Regions from separate parts of the Yersinia kristensenii genome, predicted to be linked through region 3. Evidence: predicted binding sites of a transcription regulator. Region 3 holds the regulator's gene; each other region holds the start of a gene.

Region 1 (7,453 bases), 1.5 Mb from region 3:
ACTGCGGTAAGCATGACCATTTTTACCCGCATACCCGAAGAAGGTCAGTGGCCGTCCATCACCGTAGTCAACATAGCCACTGCCCTGCACTTCCATCATAAAGTTATCCACCAACGAATTGGTGTACGCGATAATTAAATTGTTATTATCCAATGCGCCTGAATATATAGCTGCGCGATCGGGTAGACGGCGCTTTCCTTTAGCCGGCATACGATAAAGTGGATGGCGGAATTCGCCTTGTGGTGTATAGCGAGCTTGCAGTACCGGCGTGTAGTAACCGGTAAATTGAACATTACCGAAATTATCTACCCCTTCCATCTGATAGGCATTCAGCCCAAACAGACTTAACTTACTGGTATCTGCTCCGGCTAACATCCAATTTTCAACCGCATTAAAGGTGCTGCTGTTGCGGTTATACAGGCCTGGTGAAGATTGGTTAATCACTTTCACCTGATCAGAAAAATCTTTGGCGTTGACTGGCTTACCTGTTGCGTGAGGTTCATTCACCAACTCCAGTGGATGCTCAAGACGCCCATCTTTATATTGCTGCCCACGATCGGTTGGCCGAGATTGGCAACCGGCCAAAACAGCAATCATTATTCCACTCAGTAGGTATTTGCCCCAACGACTTGTCATTTCACGCCTTCTCTTACTTATTTTATCTACTGGATTTTATCTACCGGCGAACGATAACAAACGCCTATAGATAAAGGAATCAGCATGCAGAAAAAAATCCCCTGACGCCATTGTGGGGAAAAAGGAAACAGATAGTTGATAAATTAATCGAAAAACCCTATTTACCTTAATTAAGTGGCAAAACTACTTGCAACAGATCTCATCCAGAGTATAGTGCGCTCAATCGGACGCGGGGTGGAGCAGCCTGGTAGCTCGTCGGGCTCATAACCCGAAGGTCGTCGGTTCAAATCCGGCCCCCGCAACCAACCGATACTGGCTACCAGCAGTATCAAATGTCGTCCGATAGTCTTGAAAGTTAAGATGAATTAGGTAGAATACTTGTTCAGTAGTAAAGATAGCAGTAAAATGTAATGACGGACGCGGGGTGGAGCAGCCTGGTAGCTCGTCGGGCTCATAACCCGAAGGTCGTCGGTTCAAATCCGGCCCCCGCAACCAATTACATCATTAAGTCACAAAGTAGTCAGATAGAAAAAGTATTAAGACGGACGCGGGGTGGAGCAGCCTGGTAGCTCGTCGGGCTCATAACCCGAAGGTCGTCGGTTCAAATCCGGCCCCCGCAACCAATTCTTAATCATTTCATATCGCCATCAGACACCCTTAAGGGTGTTTTTTTATTTCTGGCGTTATACCCGTCATACTTCAAGCCGCATGTGCGTTGGCTGCTTTCGTTAATCCGAATCATTGACTCGCGTCAACTCATCGGGATGAATATGCCTCATCCCTGAGGCACACCCTCCGGGCAGCATAAATGCTGTTCAAATCGGTTCCCGACCGATTTGTATCTCAGTTGCCGCCTTCCTGCAACTCGAATTATTTAAGCTATATGTATCAATCAATAGCAACGTACAACATACTAAAGCCGGGCCATCGCCCCACCATTGGCAAAATAAGCTTTGATACCTGCAAAGATGGACTCAGCAACTTGCTGCTGAAAATGGCTGGTTCGCAACTTTCGCTCTTCTTCCAAATTACTGATAAACGCCGTTTCTACCAAAATTGATGGAATATCAGGTGCTTTCAAGACGGCAAAACCCGCTTGGTCAACACGATTTTTGTGGAGTTTATTAATTTTCCCCATACGATTCAGCACTTCTTTACCAAATTTCAGGCTGTCATTGATAGTCGCCGTTTGCAGTAAATCAATCATGGTATGGTCGAGATAGCGATCACCACTCTTGCTGACCCCGCCAATCTGGTCTGACTCATTCTGTGTTTGTGCCAAGAAACGCGCAGCGGTACTGGTTGCTCCTTTGGTTGATAGCGCAAAGACAGAGGAGCCTCTAGCGGCCTGGCTGGTAAAGGCATCGGCATGGATCGAAATGAATAAATCCGCACGAAGCTTGCGGGCTTTAGCTACCCGCACTTTCAAGGGAATAAAGACATCTTCATTGCGAGTCATAAATACCCGCATATTCGATTCTTTCTTGATTAAAGCCTGCAATCGACGGGCAATTTGCAGCACAATATCTTTCTCACGAGTTTTATTACGGCCAATGGCCCCAGGGTCTTCTCCGCCGTGTCCAGGATCTAACATGATAACAATCGGCCTATCTCGCCCTGCTTTACCCGCTTTGGGCGCTTCTACCGGTAAAGTGCGTTCCACATTGCCTTTATTGTAATCTTCTAATAATGCCAGCAACGGATCATCTTCAGCCGAGGTTTTCCCCTCTTGTGGATAAAGATCCACCACCAGGCGATTTTTGAACTCAGCAAAAGGTTTAAGGGTAAAAAGTTGCGGACTAATACTTTGCTTCAACTCTAAAACCAACCGGACAGTATTTTTATCAAACTGCCCGACCCGCGCCTGCTTGAGGTAAGGGTCTCCAGACTGAACTTGCTTGGTAATCTCTTTCAGTACGCTATTAAGATGCACACCTTCAATATCAACCACAATCCGGTCCGGATTCGCTAGCGCAAATTGACGATATTTAAGCGGGGTACTGGATTCCAGCGTTACCCGGGTATAGGTTGATGAGGGCCAAATCCTGACGGCAATAATATGTGAAGAAGCAGCAAATCCAACCCGACTGACACTCAGTAGCCAGGCTGCAGCAGCATCGTGTAGTAGACGGCGACGCCCAGAATTATGATTTGAATCTGCCATGTAACTCCAAAGTAACGACCAAAATATGAATAAAAATAGAACAAAAAAACTCACGAGGAAAAACTTTAACGAATCGATCCCATGCTGTCATTAGAAAATCATTTTTATGTGATTCAACTTATTAATACAGATACGCCATACATATGCATTTAAAAGCAATTTCTTGCTTGCCATCCGGGCCAAAAAAGAATAAAAATACAAAAATACCGAATAAAAATTCAAAGAGGATCTGCCGTGAAGGAACGTAGTACTGAACTGGTCCAGGGATTTCGTCACTCAGTTCCCTATATAAATGCGCACCGCGGCAAGACATTTGTGGTCATGCTGGGTGGCGAGGCAATTGAGCATGAAAACTTTTCTAGTATCGTTAACGATATAGGCTTATTGCATAGCCTTGGGATCAGGCTGGTTGTGGTCTATGGCGCTCGTCCACAAATCGACAACAATCTGGCACAGCATCACTACGAACCTATTTATCACAAGCATACCCGAGTCACTGATGCCCGGACGTTGGAAATGGTCAAGCAGGCGGCGGGTTTATTGCAATTGGATATTACTGCCAGATTATCAATGAGTTTGAATAATACCCCGCTCCAGGGCGCGCATATAAATGTGGTCAGCGGCAACTTTATTATTGCTCAGCCCTTGGGTGTAGATGATGGTGTGGATTATTGCCACAGCGGCCGTATCCGCCGAATAGATGAAGAAGCGATTCATCGCCAATTAGACAATGGCGCTATTGTGTTGCTGGGGCCTGTTGCGGTGTCAGTAACTGGCGAGAGCTTTAATCTGACCTCGGAAGAAGTGGCGACTCAGCTAGCTATCAAACTGAAAGCCGAAAAAATGATTGGTTTTTGTTCATCCCAAGGGGTAACAGATAACGACGGCAATATTATTTCAGAACTGTTCCCGAATGATGCTCAAAAACGGATTGAAGATCTGGAGCAAGAAGGCGATTACAACTCTGGGACGGTACGTTTTCTGCGTGGGGCTGTAAAAGCTTGCCGCAGCGGAGTACGCCGCAGCCATTTACTGAGTTATCAGGAAGATGGGGCATTAGTGCAAGAACTCTTCTCCCGTGATGGTATCGGCACCCAGATTGTGATGGAGAGTGCGGAACAAGTTCGTCGTGCCACCATTAATGATATTGGTGGCATATTGGAGCTGATTCGCCCGCTGGAACAACAAGGTATTTTGGTGCGCCGTTCGCGCGAGCAACTAGAGATGGAAATAGACAAGTTCACCATTATCGAACGGGATAATTTGACCATTGCCTGTGCCGCGCTTTATCCCTTCCCCGAGGAACAGATCGGGGAGATGGCCTGTGTCGCGGTACATCCGGATTATCGCAGCTCCTCCCGAGGTGAAATGCTGTTAAAACGAGTGGCTAATCAGGCGCGCCAAATGGGCCTTAAAAAGCTGTTTGTGTTAACCACCCGCAGTATTCACTGGTTCCAGGAACGCGGTTTTACTCCCGCCGAAGTTGACGTGTTACCGATTCAGAAGCAAGAGTTGTATAATTATCAACGCCGCTCAAAGATTCTGCTGGCAGATTTGTAATCTGAAAGGGCATTTGCCCTTTCAATATTTTCAGGTCAATTGATTCAAACGTTCTACTAATCCGCTAACACGATGTGTAGGTGTCCGGATCGCGTGGCTCAATACCGTATCACTACAATACAATGTCAAACGCTGACGGGCGCGGGTAATGGCGGTATAGACCAATTCGCGAGTTAACACGGGCATGAATGTATTGGGTAAAACCAATGCCGTATGTTCAAACTCCGAGCCTTGAGATTTATGCACTGTCATAGCATAAGCGGTTTCATGGCTGGGAAGACGGCTCGGTTGCACAGATTTTATATTGCCGTCTGGTAATTGGAAATGCACTCGCAACTCGCCCTCACTGTCATATAAAGCAATGCCAATATCGCCGTTGAATAAACCAAGTGCGCTGTCATTTAGCCCTATCATCACCGGCCTGCCAACATACCAACGTCCCGATGGCCCTGGTGTTCGCTCAATTAACCGCTTGCGATGCAATAGTTGTTCAATGCGCTCATTTAAGCCGCTGACACCAAATGGCCCGGATCGTAATGCACACAATAATTGATAGCGCCCAAATGCGGCCAGCACCTCAACTGCATGAACACCTGCTGCGGCCAGTTCGAGATAGTGCCGATAGCCCGCAGCACAGTCTTCCAGCAATACCTGATAATCGTCTGAATCTGCCAATGAGAAATTTTCAATATCGGAATATGCACCGTTTAAAACAGATAATGCATCCCGATACCTTCCGGCATTCACCGCTAAAGCAAGTTGTCCAATCCCGGATTTCTCATCAAAGCGGTAGCTCTTACGCAACAAACACAAGCTATCACGGACATTGACTGTATCTGTCTGCACATCACCAATCGGGATATTTCCCGCCAATGTGCATCCTGTTAAGCGAGTTAGTTGTTCCGCCCGTGATTCGCTGTAACCCAACTCAGCAAAACGGCATATGTCGCCCAGCACTGCCCCTGCTTCTACCGAAGCCAATTGGTCACGGTCACCGAGAAAAATCACCTGAGCTTTGGCTGGCAATGCTGCAATTAGCCGCGCCATCATAGGCAAATCCACCATTGATGCTTCATCGACCACCAGCACATCAAGATTTAGGGGGTTACCACGGTGATAACGTAGGCGCTGGCTATTAGGTTGCGCGCCCAACAAACGGTGCAATGTGGATGCCTGGTCGGGGAATAACTTACGTTCATCGTCAGTCAGTGAGAGTTGGCGAATGGCTTTGCCCAGTGATTCCGTCAAACGTGCAGCAGCTTTACCGGTGGGTGCAGCAAGTTGAATACGCAAACGTTGTCCTTGGCTAAGTTGTATCAGCGCAGTCAATAATTTGGCGACTGTGGTCGTTTTACCTGTCCCTGGGCCACCGGAAATCACGGAAATACGGCGGGTAGCGGCAACAGCGGCAGCCAACTTTTGCCAGTCGACCTCAGTGCTCGCTGGCCCAAATAGGCGGTCGAGCGTCTCTCTTAATAATGCCTCGTTCACATCTCTGGTTTCATTGATAAATGACGCCGTATTGTCACTGGCCATAAAACGCACCACATCCCCTTCGTATTGCCACATCCGTTGTAGATACAAACGGTCATTTTGCAAAACTAGCGGTGTGGGCAGTGTGCCATCACTGACGGCTGGAGAGTTATTGAGTGTTTGCATCCAATGTAATTGATCCGGCGCACCAATTGCCTGCCACAGCGCTTGCGCTAGTGCTGGCTGCCGCCCGCCAAATAGCTGATCTGGCTGCAAATAGCTGAGTGGCAAACATACATGTCCAGCACCAGCTTCGGCACTCAGAACAGCCGCTGCCAATTGCAGCATAGGGGCATTATCACCCGCTATCATCCGTGAGAACTGAATATCCAGCGGGCGGAGTAAGTGGTCACGAACCGCCTGCTCCAGTAACGTCATCATATTGATGTGCCCTCACCGGTAGTCGCAATACCACTTTTATCGCCAATGTGCCGTTCTACCTCACGACCACTGAATAGACAATCCATTCTTTCAATCAGCTCCCAGTCAGGACGACAACTAAAAATACCATTCCCCGGATGTTGGCTATCAATACCCCGCAGGAAGAGATAAATGACGCCACCAAAGTCGCGCTGATAGTCATAATCTTCCAGTCGATGACGTAAATAGCGATGTAATGCCAGAGTATAAAGCTGATATTGCAAATCATAGCGATGCTCTGCCATGGCTTGGACCATCGCCTCATTGGTGTAAGCGCTGCTGTCTTCTCCCAACCAATTGGATTTATAATCCAATAAGTAATATTTCCCCTGCCAGCAGAAAACCAGATCAATAAATCCTTTTAGCATCCCACGGACTTGCTGAAAATCCAATGCAGGGCACTGACGAGAAAGTGGGTCATAGCGCTTGATTAAGGTGTCTAACTCTCGGGCTTGCAGTAATGCGTCTATCGGCAAATAAAATTGCAATTCAGCCTGCTTACTCTGTGGTGTCAATTCCGCCAATGTCACCCCAGTTTCATTCAGAGGGGTTTGTACAATGTCATTTAGCCATTGATACAACATAGGTGACCATTGTTCGCCAAAACCTTGTTGCTGTAACTGTTCAGTCAGCCAGTCTTGTTCGATCGGCTGACTGAAATCCAAAGGTTCCAGCAGATCATGCAGGAAAGTCCCTGGTGCCGCACCGCGAGGGAAGGTATGAGGGGTTAATTGCGGCTCTGTTATTAATGCTTGCTCGCCAACGGCATCTGTATCCAGCCGCGGTAATAATTCCTGTAATGGCACATTCAGCGCCTGTGATACTCCACTTTTACTCGAACCATGCTGTTGTAAACCTGAATAGCTGGTGACCCGCCAAAAATCGTGTATTTGACGGCTAAACTGGCGAGCGGCAAGGGCTGGCAACGCTTCCGACTGGGGATGCCAAGGCGTTTCGTCCAGTTGTCCGGCTGGCGAAACAGAAATATCTCCACCAGCCAGGGTTGCTAACTCTGCGAGTTTATCAGCAAGATACCGTGCATCTCCCGACTGTCCTTGTTGCACCAGATAACCTAGCGCGCTGAGGTGCATGTCACTTTCACCCTGTTTTTTTCGCCCACCTTTAATCAGTGGGGCAATA
Region 2 (7,453 bases), 780 kb from region 3:
ATAGCCGCGATACATCTCACAAGAGGCATCAGACAGAATATCCATCACTTCATTCCATTCTTTCTTCGGCTCTGGCGGCGGCAACAAATTGGCTTCCAGCACTGCACTGGCGTACAGAGCCAAACTGCTGATAGTGACTTCCGGTAAGCCAAACTTAAAGCGAATCATCTCGCCTTGTTCAGTGACACGTAAGCCGCCTTTCAGGCTGCCCGGAGGCTGAGAAAGCAAAGCCGCATGCGCCGGTGCGCCACCACGGCCGATAGAACCGCCACGGCCATGGAACAGTGTCAGAGAGATTCCGGCTTTCTCGCAGGTTTTGATGAGAGCATCCTGCGCGCGATATTGCGCCCAAGAAGCAGCCATCACACCGGCATCTTTCGCCGAGTCAGAATAGCCAATCATCACCATTTGTTTGCCTTGGATCAGGCCGCGATACCAGTCGATATTCAATAGCTGGGTCATTACATCGTCAGCATTGTTAAGATCATCGAGAGTTTCAAACAATGGCGCGACAGGCAGAGTGAACGGACAACCGGCTTCTTTCAGCAATAAATGCACCGCCAGCACGTCCGATGGAACTTTAGCCATAGAAATCACGTAAGCGGCGATTGAACCTTGTGGAGCTTCGGCAATGACCCGGCAGGTTTCCAGCACTTCTTGGGTATCGGCACTCGGTTCCCATTTCAGTGGAACCAATGGGCGCTTGGAGTTCAACTCCCGGATCAAGAAGGCTTGTTTGTCCGCCTCAGACCAGCTTTCATAATCGCCCAGACCTAAATAGCGGGTCAGTTCAGCAATAGCGTCGGTATGGCGGGTACTTTCCTGACGCACATCAATACGCACCAGCGGCACACCAAAACAGCGCACGCGGCGCAGGGTATCCAGTAATTGGCCGTTGGCGATGATTTCCATGCCACAAGCTTTTAGTGATTGATAACAGGCGTATAGCGGGTCCCACAGTTGGTCATTACTGACCAAGAGATCCGTTGGCGGCAAGACACGTTCGCCTTTCAGGCGGTCTTCCAGATAGGCTTGGGTGTTGGTCAACTGAGTGCGTACGCGCTTCATCAGCTCACGATAAGGTTCGAGCACCTCTTCGCCACCGGCCAATTCGCGCAGTTCTGGCGTACATTCCGACATTGAAAGTTCTGATACCAAAACCTGAATATCCCGCAGGAACAAATCGGTGGCTTTCCAGCGGCTCAGTAGCAGCACATGGCGGGTAATTTCGGCCGTGACATTCGGGTTACCGTCGCGGTCGCCGCCCATCCATGAAGTGAAGCGGATTGGCACGGCTTCTACCGGCAAGCGGTAATCGAGAGAGTTTTGCAGCTGCTCGTTAAACTCACGCAGGAAAGCGGGTACCCCTTCCCATAAGCTGTTTTCGACCACAGCAAAGCCCCATTTGGCTTCATCAACCGGGGATGGGCGAATTTTACGAATTTCGTCGGTATGCCATGATTGTGCAACCAACTGCCGCAAACGACGCATGATCTTGTTGCGTTCGTAATCGGCTAAATCATTATGATCCAACTGGCTCAGGCAGGTATTCACTTCGACCAGTTTATGAATCAGGGTTCGGCGGGTAATTTCGGTTGGGTGAGCCGTCAACACCAGCTCAATGGACAACTCATCAACCGCGCTGCGCATGTCTTGCTCACTCAGCTTTTTGTCTTTCAAGCGGGTGAATAGCTGGGCCAGGGCTTCCGGGTTACTTGCGGCTTCACCATGTGGCGAAATGCTGTGATATTGCTCCGCCGTATTCGTCAAATTGAGGAATTGGCTAAAAGCACGGGCTACCGGCAGCAGCTCGTCGTTGGACAGATTTTGCAGTGTCGTCAGCAATTCCTGACGGCTTGCTTCATTACCAGCACGCGAAGATTTAGATAATTTACGGATGGTTTCTACCCGATCAAGAATGTGCTCGCCAAGCGCTTCCTTGATGGTATCCCCGAGTAGTTTGCCGAGCATACTGACGTTACTTCGCATTGCGGAATATTGTTCGTTCATATGATCTCTTTTAGTACCCTTCGCAACTTGCTGGATATGTAAATTAGTTTCACCCAAAAGGCAGAGATGGACAAATCCACTCGCCACGTTCAATTCCATACCCCAATTGACACTATTTTTAGCAAAAAAACATCATTTTTAGGGATATTGCTGAAATTTAATTACTAGGGCCACGTTATCAGTTTAGCTAATCAGCAATATTGATCCGCCTACCCCATAAGGGTTATTTCTGTTGGCAGAAATGGTTAACTAACTGACCAATCAGCTCGCGGGTTGGCTCAATAAAGGCCATATCAATAAATTCATCCGGCTGATGGGCCTGATTGATAGAACCTGGCCCCAACACCAATGTCGGGCAAATTTGCTGAATAAATGGCGCTTCGGTGCAGTAGTTCACCACCGCCGTGCGCTCACCCAGCAATTTCTCGATAACCCCGACCATATGATGGTCGGTCGGACACTCATAGCCCGGAATCGGCGGATGCAGTTCATCAATACTCAAGCGGCCCGGCCAGCGCGCACTGACGGGGGCCAGTGCTTCAGTCATCAACTCATCCAGATCACTTAATGTCAGCCCTGGCAGCGGGCGGATATCCATATGTAATTCACAGCAAGCACAGATACGGTTTGCAGCATCACCCCCATTAATATGACCGAAATTCATAGTCGGGTAGGGGATAGCAAATGCTGGGTTGTTATAGCGCTCTTGCAGCGTGGTGCGCAGCTTCATAAGCTCAGTAATGGATTCATGCATCAAATCAATAGCATTCACACCGCGGGCCGGATCACTGGAATGACCGGACTGACCGGTAATGCGGATAGCATTGGAAATATGCCCTTTGTGCGCCCGCACGGGTTGCAGCGAGGTTGGCTCACCAATAATGGCAAAGTCAGGGCGCAGCTGGGTGGAGGCAGCAAAATAGCGCGCGCCCGCCATGGTGGTCTCTTCATCGGCCGTCGCCAAAATATACAGTGGCTTGCTTAATGTGCTGGCATCGATATCGCGCACTGCATCGAGAATAAAGGCAAAGAAGCCTTTCATGTCGGCAGTACCCAAACCATACAATTTATTGTCATGCTCGGTTAGCGTGAACGGATCGCGCGTCCATCGCCCTTCATCATAAGGTACGGTGTCGGTATGACCCGCCAGCAGTAGCCCGCCGCGACCTTCTCCGCTGTTTTTCTCGCCAACCGCGTTTTCGCCAATAGAAGCAAGCAGGTTAAATTTGTGGCGTGTGCCCGGTACCGGCTGGATTTCGACGCGAAAACCCAAATCTGCAAACCATCCGGCCAACAAGTTGATTAACGCCTCATTGCTTTGATCGAGGGCGCTATCGGTTGCGCTGATCGATGGCGTCGCGATTAACGCCCGATACAGCTCAATAAATGGAGGTAATTTCATCTTCACTGTTGACAGCCTTTGGTTAGGATAGTATCAATATTCATGCATTAATTATGAATAAAAATACAGTAAGCTTGAGCGTAAGGGAACCTAAAAACACCCTTAAATTGACGAAAAAGTCAATACTCAATCACGTGGGGGAACAGTAAGACCTTGCTGATAACCCAAATGCCGGTTTTGACTACTTATGTCTTTATACCAATTAAATTTATACCCAATGTAATTGGAGTTGCAGGTAGGCAGCAAGCGAAAGACAAATTGGTTGTAAACCATTTTGAACAGCGCTTGCGCTGGCTCGTAGGGTGAGCCTCTGATAAGGCTCATAATCCCGATGAGCTGACACTGGTCAGTGATTCGGGTGAATAAGCGTAGCTAACAACCCCGCAGCTTCAAGTACGAAGGGCAAGGTGAACTGAACCCATGTTGAATACGCTAATTGTAGGTGCCAGTGGCTACGCCGGAGCAGAACTTACGGCTTACCTGAATCGTCACCCACATATGAACATAACCGCTTTAGCGGTTTCAGCGCAAAGTGCAGATGCAGGAAAATTACTTTCTGATCTGCATCCGCAACTAAAAGGCATTATTGATCTTCCGCTACAACCCTTGCTGGATGTGGCTCAGGCAGCAAAAGGGGTGGATGTTGTCTTCCTCGCTACTGCTCATGAAGTCAGCCATGATTTAGCGCCACAATTCCTGGCGGCGGGGTGTGTGGTATTCGATCTCTCTGGCGCATTCCGGGTTCAGGATGCGGCGTTTTATAGCCAATATTACGGTTTTGAGCATCAACATGCCGATTGGCTGGCCAAAGCGGTCTATGGGCTAGCTGAATGGCAGGCTGAAAAAATTAAGCAGGCTCAATTGATTGCGGTGCCGGGTTGTTATCCCACCGCATCCCAACTGGCGCTTAAACCGTTGGTCGATGGCGATTTACTCCATGATGCACAGTGGCCAGTGATTAACGCGGTCAGCGGTGTCAGTGGCGCGGGACGTAAAGCCAGCATGGGCAACAGTTTCTGTGAAGTGAGTTTGCAGCCGTATGGTTTGTTTAATCATCGCCATCAGCCAGAAATTGTTGCTCACCTTGGCACGCCGGTCATTTTTACCCCGCATTTGGGGAATTTCGCCCGCGGTATTTTGGCAACAATTACCTGCCGCCTGAAAGCGGGTGTAACGGCACAAGATATCGCCGAGGCATACCATAATGCTTACCAGGATAAACCACTGGTTCGGCTGTATAAACAAGGTGTTCCGGCACTGAAGGCGGTAGTCGGCTTACCTTTCTGTGATATCGGTTTCTCTGTGCAGGGCGAGCATTTAATTATTGTCGCGACAGAAGATAACCTGCTGAAAGGGGCCGCGGCGCAGGCCGTGCAATGTATGAATATACGTTTTGGCTTTGCGGAAACCCAATCCCTGTTGTAGGTCACTGGGGGGTGTAACAGCGTCGAAACTGACATTTTATCCAATTATATTGAGGCGAAACATGATGAACCCGTTGGTCATTAAATTAGGTGGCGTGTTGCTGGACAGCGAAGAAGCGCTGGAGCGCCTGTTTACTGCATTGGTGACCTACCGCGAGAAGCATGAGCGCCCGTTGGTGATTATGCACGGTGGTGGTTGTCTGGTTGATGATTTGATGAAAAAACTCGCGTTGCCGGTAGTAAAGAAAAACGGCCTGCGGGTGACTCCAGCCGATCAGATTGACATTATTACCGGTGCATTAGCCGGTACCGCCAACAAAACGTTGCTGGCCTGGGCGGTGAAGCATGACATCAATGCTGTTGGCTTATGCTTGGGTGATGGTCATACCGTGTCGGTCATACCGCTGGAGGCGGAACTGGGCCATGTGGGTAAAGCCGCAGCGGGCTCACCGGCTTTAGTACAAACCTTACTGGCCGCAAATTACATGCCAATCATCAGCTCTATTGGTATTACCGTCGATGGCAAATTGATGAATGTCAATGCCGATCAAGCGGCAACAGCCTTGGCCGCGACACTGGGAGCCGATTTGATTTTGCTGTCGGATGTCAGCGGGATTCTAGATGGTAAAGGCCAGCGTATTGCTGAAATGACCGCACAAAAAGCCGAGCAATTGATTGCTCAGGGCATCATTACTGATGGTATGGTGGTCAAAGTGAATGCGGCGCTGGATGCCGCTCGTTCATTGGGCCGCCCGGTGGATATCGCCAGTTGGCGTCATGCAGACCAGTTACCGGCACTGTTTAACGGTGTGCCGATTGGCACGCGTATTCTGGCCTAAATACCCTTCTTATTTGAAGTTGCAGCGGTGTTAGCGGCTCTTACTCACCCGAATCACTGACTTGAGTCAGCTCAACGGGATTCGTGTGTTTGCTGCCTTGCTGCCACTCCAACTACTTTGGGTATATTATGAGTTTTTATTCTGAAACTAGGGAAGAAAGATTATGGCATTGTGGGGCGGGCGGTTCAGTCAGGCGGCAGATCAGCGTTTTAAGCAATTTAATGATTCTCTGCGGTTTGATTACCGGCTGGCAGAGCAGGATATTATCGGTTCTGTTGCCTGGTCGAAAGCACTGGTCACGGTTGGCGTTTTAACACCAATCGAACAGCAACAACTTGAGCAGGCACTTTCTGTTTTATTAGAGGAAGTACAGGCCGATCCACAGGCTATTTTAGCCAGTGATGCGGAAGATATACACAGCTGGGTTGAAACCAAACTGATAGATAAGGTCGGCGATTTAGGCAAGAAATTGCACACCGGGCGCAGCCGTAACGACCAAGTGGCGACTGACCTGAAATTGTGGTGCAAATTCCAGATAACCGAATTAAAAACCGCGGTGCAGCAGTTGCAGCAAGCGCTGGTTATCACTGCCGAAGCTAATCAAGATGCGGTAATGCCGGGCTATACTCATTTGCAACGTGCTCAACCTGTCACTTTCGCCCACTGGTGCTTGGCTTATGCTGAAATGCTGGCTCGTGATGAAAGCCGGCTGCAAGATACCCTGAAACGCCTTGATGTCAGCCCGTTAGGCAGTGGCGCATTGGCGGGTACTGCTTATGCTATTGATCGCGAACAATTGGCGGGTTGGCTAGGTTTTGCTTCGGCGACTCGCAACAGTCTGGACAGTGTTTCTGACCGTGACCATGTGTTGGAATTACTGTCTGATGCCAGTATTGGTATGGTGCATTTGTCGCGTTTTGCGGAAGATTTGATTTTCTTCAATAGTGGTGAAGCCGCGTTTGTTGATTTATCTGATCGCGTAACTTCAGGTTCTTCCCTGATGCCGCAAAAGAAAAACCCCGATGCACTGGAATTAATCCGTGGGAAATGTGGCCGGGTACAAGGCGCATTGACCGGCATGATGATGACGCTGAAAGGCTTGCCTCTGGCTTATAACAAAGACATGCAAGAAGACAAAGAAGGGCTATTTGATGCGCTCGATACCTGGCTTGACTGCTTGCATATGGCGGCGCTGGTGTTGGATGGCATTCAGGTAAAACGCCCGCGCTGTAAAGAAGCGGCTGAGCAAGGTTATGCCAATGCGACTGAACTGGCGGATTATCTGGTCGCCAAAGGTGTACCTTTCCGTGAGGCGCACCATATTGTTGGTGAGGCCGTGGTTGAGGCCATTCGTCAGGGGAAAGCATTAGAGGCTCTATCGCTGAGTGATTTGCAAAAATTCAGTGCGGTCATTGGTGATGATGTCTATCCGATTTTGTCCTTGCAATCTTGTTTAGATAAGCGGGTTGCTAAAGGCGGTGTTTCACCACAGCAAGTGGCTTCTGCCATTGCAGAGGCTAAAGCACGGCTGTTTTAGTTCGCTGAGTATTAATATTAGAAATGGGCCTCTTTTAGAGTGGCCCATTTTGCATTATAGGCACTTAAATATATTTCTTCTTATTACAGCAACGATTATTGCGCTATTCCTTATTCTGCCAATAACCTTAATTTTTAACTTGATACTGCATTATTTTTAATGCGCCGTTGAGTTCGTACTCACAAATGGTTATGATAATCATTATCAAATCGTGGCGTTGCGATAAAACCTCTACTAGTAT
Region 3 (7,453 bases):
GGGACCAAACATATCACGGTCGCAGCATTGATTGAATTTATTCATACAGCCACTCTGCTGCATGATGATGTCGTCGATGAATCCGATATGCGTCGAGGTAAGGCTACGGCCAACGCCGCCTTTGGTAATGCTGCCAGTGTATTGGTGGGCGATTATATCTATACGCGCTCATTCCAGATGATGACCAGCCTTGAATCACTGCGGGTGCTTACATTGATGTCAGCAGCCACGAACGTGATTGCTGAAGGTGAGGTTTTGCAGTTAATGAATTGCAATAATCCGGACATCACCGAAGAAAACTATATGCAGGTCATCTATAGCAAGACAGCGCGCTTGTTCGAAGCGGCTTCACAGTCTGCGGCTATATTGTCTGACGCCACGCCAGAGCAGGAGCTCACATTACAGAATTATGGCCGCTATCTGGGCACCGCTTTCCAACTTATCGACGACTTGCTGGATTACAGTTCCGATGGCACCACTTTGGGTAAAAATACCGGTGATGACCTCAATGAAGGCAAGCCGACACTCCCCTTACTGCATGCCATGCGTAATGGGACGTCAGAGCAAGCCGCAATGATTCGGCAAGCCATTGAAGAAGGAAATGGCCGCCATTTACTGGAGCCAGTATTAGTGGCTATGCAGCAGTGCGGCTCACTGGACTACACCCGTCAGCGCGCCGAGGAAGAAGCCGATAAAGCCATTGCTGCTTTGCAGATTCTCCCTGAAAGCGAATATCGACTGGCACTGGAAGGGTTGGCCCACATTGCTGTTCAACGCTCGTTTTAAGAAACCATTAGGAAACTCTGGCGTATTATGCCGGAGTTTTCTTTTTTGACACCAAAACAGTGAAAGACACATAAATACTTTGATATTAAAGAATTAAATACCCTAAATATATTATGTTTCATTTATGACAAAAGCTGTACCTGGCCCGCCATTATCCACGCTCATCTATCGTTAGTCGTTCTATTAAGCTTTTAGCGCCCTCACGAAAAATAAATGCGATAACTTGTTCACGCTCAGCCGCGGTAAAACGATAATACGCTTCAACCCATAGCACCAGAGGGTCCTGTCGCGTTGCCGTATATTGAGCTGGCTCTTCTCTTAACTGTAATGAATTCAATATAGTGACAGGTAAACTCTCAATGTGATACTCGACAGCCTTACCCTGAACACCACGGCGGCGGCGCTGTTCCCATCCCTCACGTTTAGCCATGAGGTTGACCCCTTGTGGTGATGACGGTAACCCATCAAGACCTGCCAATTCCTTAGCGGCAAACCACTCTTTTTTCATGGTGTTGCTTCCTAATATGCGTTATGACACAAAAAAGGAATATTTAGAAAACATTTAAAATCTTTCAGAAAATAAATGTTAGTATACTTCTAAATGATTACTTTCTGTTCATCGTACGATTAACAATGTACCGTTATTTATATCACTAACACGTCAGCGGCTTAGAAAAAAAAAGGATTAAAGATGATTTTAAGGAAATCTGATTGGCACCCTGCCGACATCATTGCTGCACTACGTAAGAAAGACACCACTCTGGCGGCGGTCTCTCGCAAAGCAGGTTTAAGTTCATCCACACTGGCTAATGCGCTAACACGCCCTTGGCCCAAGGGGGAATGGTTGATTGCAGAATGCCTGGACATTCATCCTTCCGAAATTTGGCCAACACGCTATTTTGATTCAAAAACCGGTGCCCTTATCGACCGAAAAGTGAGGATTCGCCAGCCTGTTGCCCAGGCATAAAAAAACCGCCAATAAACGACTTTGGCGGTTGATGGTGTCATTTCAGGGGCTACTTTAGCCCCTGCTACACAGATTTATTTGACGAACTGCTCGCCTAACTCAATATCTTTGTGCAGGACATCTAGCATACTTTCCAGCGCTTGTTGTTCAAAAGCACTCAATTTGCCGATATCTTTACGTTCTGCTACGCCGTTTTTGCCCAATAGAATTGGCTGAGCAAAGAAGCGGGCATATTTGCCATCGCCTTCAACGTAAGAACATTCCACAACATTGCTTTCGCCTTGCAGAGCGCGAACCAAAGAAAGACCAAAGCGCGCCGCAGCTTGCCCCATAGACAGGGTCGCTGACCCACCACCGGCTTTCGCTTCAACCACTTCAGTACCTGCATTCTGGATACGTTTTGTCAGATCAATAACTTCTTGTTCTGTGAAGGTGATACCTGGAATCTGTGAAAGTAATGGCAGGATGGTCACACCTGAGTGGCCACCAATAACCGGCACTTCGATATCCTGAGGTTGCTTACCTTTCAGTTCAGCCACAAAGGTATTTGAGCGAATGGCATCCAGTGTGGTAATACCGAATAATTTGTTTTTGTCGTAAACACCGGCTTTTTTCAGCACTTCTGCTGCAATAGCAACCGTGGTATTAACGGGGTTAGTAATGATACCAATTAATGCTTTCGGGCAAGTACGCGCAATTTGCTCAACCAGGTTACGCACGATACCGGCGTTAACATTGAACAAATCTGAACGGTCCATACCAGGTTTACGTGCTACACCCGCAGAGATCAGAACAATATCTGCCCCTACCAGGGCTGGAGTAGCATCTTCACCGCTGAAGCCTTTAATATTAACAGCGGTCGGGATATGGCTCAGATCAACCGCAACACCAGGGGTCACTGGGGCGATATCGTATAATGAGAGATCTGAACCTGAAGGAAGCTGGGTCTTGAGTAGAAGAGCGAGGGCCTGGCCGATACCACCAGCGGCACCGAGAACTGCAACTTTCATCCTATACTCCTTATTATATTTAATTTAAATTTGCCGTGAATTCATCTATTTACGAACCTTAATTTATTGCGATTTTAAACACAATCTATTAACAGTCAGATTGAGATATCACGCATCAAAAAGGCGCATAAGGTTTGTATATTTTAGAGTAAATCGCTTATTCATTAATGATATAGCGCACATTATTCTAAAATTCCTCGCAGTATTCATGACAGGTTAATCGGCGGTTACATTACACCCTTTTTTCACATCAAAACAACATCATTTTAATAACATTTTAGCTACTCAAACCAAATGTTAATAAAAGCTTATTTAGCATAATTGTAACAGTAAGATGATGTTAACATTCCAGCGTACCTTGATATCAGGGCTTTTATCGCCAATACTCCATAGTCATGTTGCATAAAAATTCATTTATATGCATAATAATCCTATTCACGATTGACTGTTCAGGGCATAAACAATGCGTAACCCCGCCAAACAAGAAGATCTTATCAAGGCGTTTAAAGCGTTATTGAAAGAAGAAAAATTCAGTTCTCAAGGTGAAATCGTTTTAGCCTTGCAGGAAGAAGGTTTCGAAAATATTAACCAGTCCAAAGTTTCGCGTATGTTGACCAAATTTGGTGCCGTCAGAACGCGTAATGCAAAAATGGAGATGGTTTATTGTTTACCGGCTGAATTAGGGGTTCCGACAACCAGCAGCCCACTAAAAAACTTGGTATTGGATGTCGACTATAACGATTCGGTAGTCGTGATTAATACCAGCCCAGGAGCGGCACAGTTGATCGCCCGCCTGCTGGACTCATTAGGTAAAGCGGAAGGTATTCTTGGCAGTATTGCTGGTGACGACACCATTTTCACTACGCCGGCCAGAGGTTTCACTGTCGAACAGTTACATGAAGCTATCCTCCGTTTGTTCGAACAAGAACTTTAACTCGGTATTTATCTGGTGCGGCGTGATGATGCGCCGCATTATGCTTTTGATCCCTTTCTCTCTATTCCCTTTTCATCGACCTCTTTAACCCTAACCAGGGTATCTGACTCCCTATTTCTCTCTAAGCCACAAAATAATTCTGTTTTCCTCTTATTTGCGGTCAAACCCACCATACGCTTTCGCACTTTTAGTCAAAAACACTCATTTCATTGAAATAAATACCTTTTTTAACAAACATGCTGTTTTTTAATCATTTTTTATTCCTTTTAGTTCTTAAAAAGTAATAACAACAGGTAAAGTGACGTTAAATATTATTAGCGAGCTATTAATATTCTTAGTTACTAGATGTATACTCATTTTCGTGACGTAAATCACACTTCCTTTGAAGTGATAAAAGAATAAATAGAGGCAATAAAATGAAAGTTAAAACTGCTATCGCGACCATGAGCATTCTATCTGCACTGTCATTTGGTGTTTTTGCAGCTGATTCCATCAGTGAAAGCCAAGCCACGAACTTACAGCCGATGGGAACTATTACCGTCAGTGGCTTGAATGGCGCACCTTCTGATATCCGTCAGGCGCTGTCTGAGAAAGCAGATGCCATGGGTGCTAAAGCTTACAAAGTGATTGAAGCTCGTGAAGAGAATAATTGGCATGCTACTGCCAAGATCTATCAATAATCGCTTTTACCAATAATGGTTAAGTTGGCCGCCATCGGTAATAAACACCTGAAGAATGGCGGCGAAATCACCATTAAAATTCACGTTAAATAAACAGTAAAATCAACAAGCCAAAAGCACCAAAATACATGATAAGCGTTTTTGGGTTGTTAAATCTTATCCAGGATAATCATCATGAAAATCAAAACAACTCTAACAGCTTTAAGCTTACTTTCTGTTGTCGCTTTCGGCGCATCAGCAGCACAATCAGTTGATGCAGCTCAAGCAAGCAAAATGACTGATTTGGGGGCTATTAGTGTTAGCGGCATTACTGGCGCACCTTCTGATATTGAGCAGGCAATTGCCGATAAAGCAGATAGCAAAGGCGCTACCGCTTACAAAATCATTGGCATTAATGATGACAATGGCTGGCACGCAACAGCTAAGATTTATAAATAAGCATAAGCGCTAAGAATGAAAGTAAATGCCCCGCTCGTAGGGGCATACTTTCCAGCATGATGGTTTATTCAATCTGTTGAAACATTCATTTCCAGCATATTGAATAGAGTATCGATTGAAACAAGTTGGTGAATTAAATCAGCACCGCAACAAAATAATCCCTCGTCGTCTATCCGACGAACCCTTTTACCCCCGCTTTGCGGGGGATTTTTTTATCCAGTTTATTCCTGAGCTTGAGCTTGGTGCTCTGCTTTTTGGCTCAAAGCATTCAATAACTTGTCGTGAATCCCACCAAAACCGCCGTTACTCATCACCAGAATGTGATCTCCTGGTTGCGCTGTTTTGACAACCATATCAACTAACGTATCAATATCAGCACTCCAATGCGCTGGCTGAATACAGGCCTCGGCAACTTCGACCACTTGCCAAGGAATATGCTGCGGCTGGAACAGGAACACTTCATCAGCTCGGCCCAATGAAGGCGCCAGTTCGTTTTTACACATCCCTAACTTCATGGTGTTAGAACGCGGTTCTAATACAGCCAAAATTCGTGCAGTTCCACCCACTTTGCTGCGCAGGGCCGCCAGTGTCGCGAGAATTGCCGTGGGGTGATGAGCAAAATCATCATAAACCGTGACCCCATGAGCTTCACCGCGTAATTCTAATCGGCGGCGCGCATTAATAAAATCACCCAGCGCCCGACAAGCATCTGCCGGTAACACGCCCACATGACGAGCGGCGGCAATGGCCATCAAACCATTATGCATATTATGCTCACCCACCAATGACCAGCTGACCTCGCCCACTAATTCATTGTCGAGGAACACTTCATAGACACTGGCATCTACCGCAACTTTACGTGCAAACCAACTACCCGTTTCGCCCACCAGCTCTTGTTCACTCCAGCAGCCCATAGCCATCACTTGTTTCAAATGATTGTCATTATCCGGCACGATAATTTTGCCTGTTCCTGGAACCAAGCGCACCAAATGATGAAATTGCTTCTGGATCGCCTTAAGATCATCAAAGATATCAGCATGATCGAACTCGAGGTTATTCATAACCAAGGTTCTTGGGCTGTAGTGAACAAATTTAGAGCGCTTATCAAAGAAGGCGCAATCATATTCATCCGCTTCAATAACAAAGAATGGGCTATTACCTAAACGGGCAGAGACATCAAAATTACCTGGCACGCCACCAATGACAAAACCGGGCTCATAACCGCAAGCTTCCAGTATCCAGGTCACCATCCCGGCAGTGGTGGTTTTACCGTGAGTGCCGGCAATAGCCAATACCCAGCGCTCCGGTAACACATGATCATGCAACCATTGTGGGCCAGAAGTATAAGGAATTCCTTGTTCCAAAACCGCTTCAACACAGGGGTTACCGCGAGTCATGGCATTGCCGATGATGACGAGATCCGGCGCGGGATCCAGTTGAGCCGGAGAGTACCCTTGGATCAAATTGATCCCTTGATTCTCCAGCAATGTGCTCATCGGTGGATACACGTTAGCATCCGATCCCGTCACTTCATGACCTAATGAGCGAGCAAGCATGGCCAAGCCGCCCATAAAAGTGCCGCAGATACCTAATATGTGAATGCGCATAAATTTTCCGTATTAATAAGCTTCGAGTTTGTCACCATTCTACCGCTCAGAATCAAAGAGAAGAAATGGAATTGCCTATGAATCATTCTCACCTTTGGGCTACACTGCTGCCATTAAGTGAGTTGTTCGTTAATAAATCGATATTTAACCGTAGATTCAGGGATTGTGTCATGAAAACGTTAGGCGAATTCATCGTTGAGAAGCAGCTGGATTTCTCTCACGCCACCGGCGAATTAACTGCATTACTTTCAGCAATCAAACTCGGCGCAAAAATCATTCATCGCGACATCAACAAAGCAGGTCTGGTTGATATTTTAGGTGCGAGCGGTGTTTCAAATATTCAGGGCGAAGACCAGATGAAACTGGACTTGTTTGCCAATGAAAAATTGAAAGCAGCCCTAAAAGCGCGTGGCGAAGTGGCCGGTATCGCCTCCGAAGAAGAAGATGACATTGTTATCTTTGATGGTGGCCGCGCAGAAAATGCCAAATATGTGGTTCTGATGGACCCACTGGATGGTTCTTCAAATATTGACGTGAATGTGTCCGTCGGTACTATTTTCTCTATCTATCGTCGCATCACACCATTTGGTACACCGATTACTGAAGCTGACTTCCTGCAACCGGGTACCAAACAAGTTGCCGCAGGTTATGTGGTGTACGGTTCTTCAACCATGTTGGTGTACACCACGGGTTATGGCGTCCATACTTTCACTTATGATCCGTCACTGGGTGTTTTCTGTTTATCCGGCGAAAAAGTGCGTTATCCCGCAACCGGTTGCATGTATTCCATCAACGAAGGGAACTACATTAAATTCCCTCTGGGTGTGAAGAAATACATTAAGTATTGCCAGGAGCAGGATGAAGCCACTCACCGCCCTTATACCTCGCGCTATATTGGCTCGCTGGTGGCTGACTTCCATCGTAACCTATTGAAAGGCGGTATTTATATTTATCCGAGTACAGCCAGCCATCCGCAAGGGAAACTGCGTTTGCTGTATGAATGCAACCCAATGGCGTTCCTGGCAGAACAA

What was found. Region 3 encodes ArgR, which controls arginine synthesis, uptake and breakdown. Its sites were predicted from a motif close to ANTGAATAAAAATACANT; they were not measured.
Positions count from the first base shown of each region.
Region 1: the regulator ArgR is predicted to act here: its motif matches at 2,825-2,842, upstream of argA (amino-acid N-acetyltransferase).
Region 2: the regulator ArgR is predicted to act here: its motif matches at 3,465-3,482, upstream of argE (acetylornithine deacetylase).

Region 1 covers NZ_UHIY01000001.1:2,292,675-2,300,127, reverse strand. The annotation lists gene mltA (murein transglycosylase A) at 1-636, opposite strand, end outside; tRNA gene DX162_RS10490 (tRNA-Met) at 865-941, shown strand; tRNA gene DX162_RS10485 (tRNA-Met) at 1,055-1,131, shown strand; tRNA gene DX162_RS10480 (tRNA-Met) at 1,183-1,259, shown strand; gene amiC (N-acetylmuramoyl-L-alanine amidase AmiC) at 1,550-2,800, opposite strand; gene argA (amino-acid N-acetyltransferase) at 3,035-4,360, shown strand; gene recD (exodeoxyribonuclease V subunit alpha) at 4,391-6,271, opposite strand; gene recB (exodeoxyribonuclease V subunit beta) at 6,271-7,453, opposite strand, start outside.
Region 2 covers NZ_UHIY01000001.1:1,614,814-1,622,266, forward strand. The annotation lists gene ppc (phosphoenolpyruvate carboxylase) at 1-2,010, opposite strand, end outside; gene argE (acetylornithine deacetylase) at 2,234-3,412, opposite strand; gene argC (N-acetyl-gamma-glutamyl-phosphate reductase) at 3,833-4,837, shown strand; gene argB (acetylglutamate kinase) at 4,902-5,675, shown strand; gene argH (argininosuccinate lyase) at 5,839-7,212, shown strand.
Region 3 covers NZ_UHIY01000001.1:833,545-840,997, forward strand. The annotation lists gene ispB (octaprenyl diphosphate synthase) at 1-786, shown strand, start outside; gene DX162_RS03845 (DNA-binding protein) at 938-1,294, opposite strand; gene DX162_RS03850 (helix-turn-helix domain-containing protein) at 1,478-1,753, shown strand; gene mdh (malate dehydrogenase) at 1,828-2,763, opposite strand; gene argR (transcriptional regulator ArgR) at 3,227-3,697, shown strand; gene yhcN (peroxide/acid stress response protein YhcN) at 4,114-4,377, shown strand; gene DX162_RS03870 (YdgH/BhsA/McbA-like domain containing protein) at 4,552-4,815, shown strand; gene mpl (UDP-N-acetylmuramate:L-alanyl-gamma-D-glutamyl-meso-diaminopimelate ligase) at 5,037-6,422, opposite strand; gene fbp (class 1 fructose-bisphosphatase) at 6,593-7,453, shown strand, end outside.